2 regions of the Mucilaginibacter ginsenosidivorans genome follow, and region 1 is predicted to be linked to the other one. Evidence: riboswitches for the same ligand, from Rfam matches in the RefSeq annotation. Region 1 holds a riboswitch; the other holds the start of a gene.
The links. A riboswitch is a leader RNA that binds a small molecule or an ion and turns the genes downstream of it on or off. The one in region 1 is predicted to bind S-adenosylmethionine.

Region 1 (2,203 bases):
GATATTGGCAAGGTTTGAGTTTGCCCATAAAAGATGACCCGCTATCCATTTTACGCAGTTTAACGGATCAGCTATTACCTGGTTTGATTCCGCATCGCTGATGTCTTTGATCACATTGGTAAACAATACGTCGTGCAGATCGTACTGTGCTAAAAGTTGTTTTTTGGTTGACATGATAATTTGTTTTCATCAAAGCTACTTGCAAAATAACCTACCAGTGGGGTGTAAATGCGCCATTTCCCGGTATCGATGCGCCATTTTAAGCTGATAGGCTAAAGCGGAAAGCTTAAAGCTTTGGTTTTTTTGCTTTAAGCTTTCTATTTAAATAAAATTTAATTTGGAGAATTGCTTTTCTATCCACTATCTTCGCAACAATATTTGGTAGCAATACCTCTATCATTACCTCTCAAAAAGGTTTTGATTTATAAAGAAGCGGCGAGAGATCAGGCTCAACGACCCGCTGGCAACCCTCCAGGGTGGAGAAGGTGCCAAATCCTGGCCCGGAGAATGGATCTCCGGGAGATATAAATTAATAACCATGAAAAGTCTGATTTACACTATCAAGCAAGCAATTTTTAGACCCGCTAAAAGTCTCACTGTTTCACGCGTCCACATTTCTATGTGTATGTGCATTTGCTATTGTTGATCCTTCTGTCACGCTAATTTCCTTTTCCGAAAAATATGCGTGTGCCGCTAAGGACCTGACAACTGTTTTGCGCTTTCGCCGGTAACCATTGAAATCAAAATATTATAAACATTTAAAATCTAACATTATGTCAAACCTGAGATTCGAAACTTTACAATTGCATGCGGGGCAGGAACCCGATCCAACCACCGGCAGTAGGGCTGTGCCTATTTATCAAACATCGTCTTATGTGTTCAAAAATGCGGAACATGGCGCCAATCTATTCGCTCTAAAGGAGTTCGGTAATATCTATACGCGCATTATGAACCCAACCACCGATGTATTTGAAAAGCGTGTGGCGGCTTTAGAAGGTGGTGTAGCGGCATTGGCTACCGGTTCGGGACAAGCAGCGCAATTTTTGGCGCTGAACAACATCCTTGGGGTGGGCGACAATTTTGTTTCATCCCCTTTTATATACGGTGGAACGTACAACCAATTTAAGGTTTCTTTTAAAAGGCTCGGTATAGAGGCCCGGTTTGCTAAGGACGATTCGGCAGAAAGTCTTGAAAAGCTTATTGACGATAAAACCAAAGCCATCTACCTGGAAACTATCGGCAATCCCGAATACAACATCCCGGATTTTGATAAAGTAGCAGCGTTGGCCAAAAAGCACGACCTGCCTTTGATAGTGGATAATACTTTTGCTGCTGCCGGCTACCTTTTCCGCCCTCTTGAGCATGGTGCGCATGTGGTGGTTCAATCTGCTACCAAATGGATCGGTGGCCACGGCACCAGCATCGGCGGGGTTATTGTTGATGGTGGTAATTACAACTGGGGCAATGGCAAGTTTCCTCAATTCAGCGAACCGTCGGAAGGTTATCATGGCCTGGTTTTTTCCGACGTGTTCGGCGTGGGCGGTCCCTTTGGCAATATCCAGTTCATCATCCGGGCAAGAGTTGAGGGCTTGCGCGATTTTGGTGCAGCGCTATCACCGTTCAATTCATTTCTTTTCCTGCAGGGTTTGGAGACGCTTTCACTACGAGTCCAGCGTCACGTCGATAATGCGTTAGCCTTGGCGCAATGGCTCGAGCAGCATCCGCAGGTAGCAAAAGTGAATTATCCCGGCCTGGCGTCATCACCCTACAATGCATTGGCCAAAAAGTACCTGAAGAACGGTTTTGGAGCAGTGCTTTCATTCGAGGTGAAAGGCGATAAGGAAAATGCAGGCCGCTTTATCGATAGCCTGCAGCTGGTAAGTCACCTGGCCAACGTTGGCGATGCCAAAACGCTTATCATACAACCATCGGCAACAACGCACCAGCAACTGTCCGACGAAGAACAGCTGGCTGCAGGTGTTACGCCTAACGCGCTGCGCGTAGCGGTTGGTATCGAACATATCGATGATATCAAAGCAGATTTTGAACAGGCTTTTGCTAAGATCAAACAGCAGGAACCTGAATTGGTATAATATAGTTTTTAAGTGATAATAGAAGTTACAGGGCCGGCGGTTCAGAGACTGCCGGTCCGGGTAACAAATGGCTGAAATGAATACACAAACTTTTAAATACAAACAGGGTA
Region 2 (2,203 bases), 1.9 Mb from region 1:
GGCAATTTGGCGATATCAGGTTCGGACGCGATCAGGTTCAAAAACTTCACCATCGCCGCTTCCGAATCGATCATCCCCTCGTCCATGTTCACATCGATGACCTGGGCGCCGCCCTCTACCTGCTGGCGGGCAACGGTTAGCGCGCCTTCATAATCTTCGGCCAGTATAAGCTTCGAGAATTTAGGCGAACCGGTAATATTGGTACGCTCGCCTATGTTGGCGAAATTGGTTTCGGGTGTCAGGATAACAGATTCCAAACCGCTGAGCCTTAAATAAGGCTCGGTTTGGGGTACCTCGCGGGGCGCGCCCTTTGCAGCTTTTTCGGCAATGTGACGGATGTGATCGGGAGTGGTGCCGCAGCATCCGCCAACGATATTAACCATGCCCGATCCGATAAAATCCTCGATAAAGTGCGCGGTCTCATGCGGCATTTCATCGTAACCGCCAAACTCATTGGGTAAACCGGCATTGGGATAGGCGGAGATAAAAACGTCAGCTTTTGCCGACAACTCTTCCAGGTGCGGGCGCATTTCTTTGGCGCCTAAAGCGCAGTTGAGCCCGACAGATAATAAATTGCCATGGCGAACCGAATTCCAGAATGCCTCAACCGTTTGCCCCGAGAGCGTACGGCCGGAAGCATCCGTAATGGTACCCGATATCATGATGCCGCCTGTATTCCTGAAAGCCGGGTGATCTTTGCCGGCTGCCATACATTCGTTTTCGTAACGTTTTATAGCGAATAGGGCTGCTTTTGCATTGAGTGTATCAAAAATAGTTTCGATCAGTAAGATGTCCGAACCGCCGTCGACCAAGCCACGTACCTGCTCATAATAAGCTTCGGCCAGGTCGTCAAATGTAACGGCGCGATACCCGGGGTCGTTCACATCGGGCGACATGGAAGCCGTCCTGTTAGTGGGGCCTACTGCCCCCGCAACAAAGCGGGGCTTGCCCGGGTGTTCGGTGTTATATTCATCAACAGCTTCGCGGGCAAGCTTTGCACCTTCATAACTTAGCTCGTAAGCCAGGTCCTCCATGTGATAATCGGCAAGCGATATCCGTTGCGTGCTGAAGGTATTGGTTTCGATAATATCCGCACCGGCGTCCAAATATTCTTTATGGATCGCTTTGATCACATCCGGGCGTGTGATGTTGAGCAGGTCATTATTGCCTTTAAGGTCAGAAGGGTGGTTTTTAAAACGCTCGCCACGAAAATCCTCCTCGGTCAATTGGTACCGCTGTATCATGGTACCCATTGCGCCGTCAATAACCAGTATGCGTTTTTGTAGCTCTTTTCTAATATCCATTTTGTGATTCCACCGATATAGTTTTTTGTGATTCCGCCGATTACGCTCTGATTCCACTGATAATCGGTGCAATCAAACAAAAATCGGTGTAATCCTATAACCAAGCTTATAACGAAAGGCCGGGTATAATGTTGACCTTCGCTTATCTGTCTTACCCATTTTTGAGGCGGGCAAGTAGAACGTAGCACCTTGTAAGCACAGGTTGCTAAGACATCGCAGGGTCTAATCCCTCCGTCTTTCTCTATAAGCAGTGCAAATTTGCACAATAAGCTTGTAAAAACAAAATGGTGCAGCGGGCAGCGGCAACAGCCCGTTTTTAAATGAGAATAAGGTGACAGAATTTTACCATCTGGACGACTTATTGCCAAAAATTACTTTTAAACACCATTTCCTATTTCCGCCAAAGAATACCAACTTCGCAATCCTTATTTGAATTTTATGACCAGTCATTATAAAAAAATAGCCACTGAGCTCTCCATCACCGAAAAGCAGGTAAGCACCACGGCTGCGTTGCTGGACGAAGGTGCAACCGTCCCTTTTATTTCCCGCTACCGAAAGGAAATGACCGGCAGTTTGGATGAAGTTCGGGTGGCTGCCATCCGCGACCGGGTGCTGCAGTTGCGTGAACTGGATAAACGCCGCGATGCAATCCTGAAATCGCTGACCGAAATGGGTAAACTAACGCCCGAGCTCGAAAAGCTGGTGAATGAGGCGGAAACAATGGTGGCTTTAGAAGATATTTATCTTCCCTATCGACCCAAGCGAAAAACACGCGCAATTGCCGCCCGGGAAAAAGGTTTGCAGCCTTTGGCCGATCTGATATTAGCGCAAACCAGGATAGACCCGGAAGAAGAGGCGGCTAAATTTATTGATGAGGAAAAAGGCGTTGCATCGGCGGA

Region 2: linked by a shared signal. The riboswitch ahead of metH (methionine synthase) and the one ahead of FRZ54_RS17465 (O-acetylhomoserine aminocarboxypropyltransferase/cysteine synthase family protein) in region 1 are both predicted to bind S-adenosylmethionine.

The regions. Positions count from the first base shown of each region.
Region 1 covers NZ_CP042436.1:3,834,088-3,836,290, reverse strand. Annotated here, with positions in the region: gene FRZ54_RS17470 (DinB family protein) at 1-174, opposite strand, end outside; SAM riboswitch class I at 420-531, shown strand; gene FRZ54_RS17465 (O-acetylhomoserine aminocarboxypropyltransferase/cysteine synthase family protein) at 774-2,093, shown strand; gene FRZ54_RS17460 (homoserine O-acetyltransferase family protein) at 2,170-2,203, shown strand, end outside.
Region 2 covers NZ_CP042436.1:353,091-355,293, reverse strand. Annotated here, with positions in the region: gene metH (methionine synthase) at 1-1,304, opposite strand, end outside; SAM riboswitch class I at 1,444-1,554, opposite strand; gene FRZ54_RS01620 (Tex family protein) at 1,743-2,203, shown strand, end outside.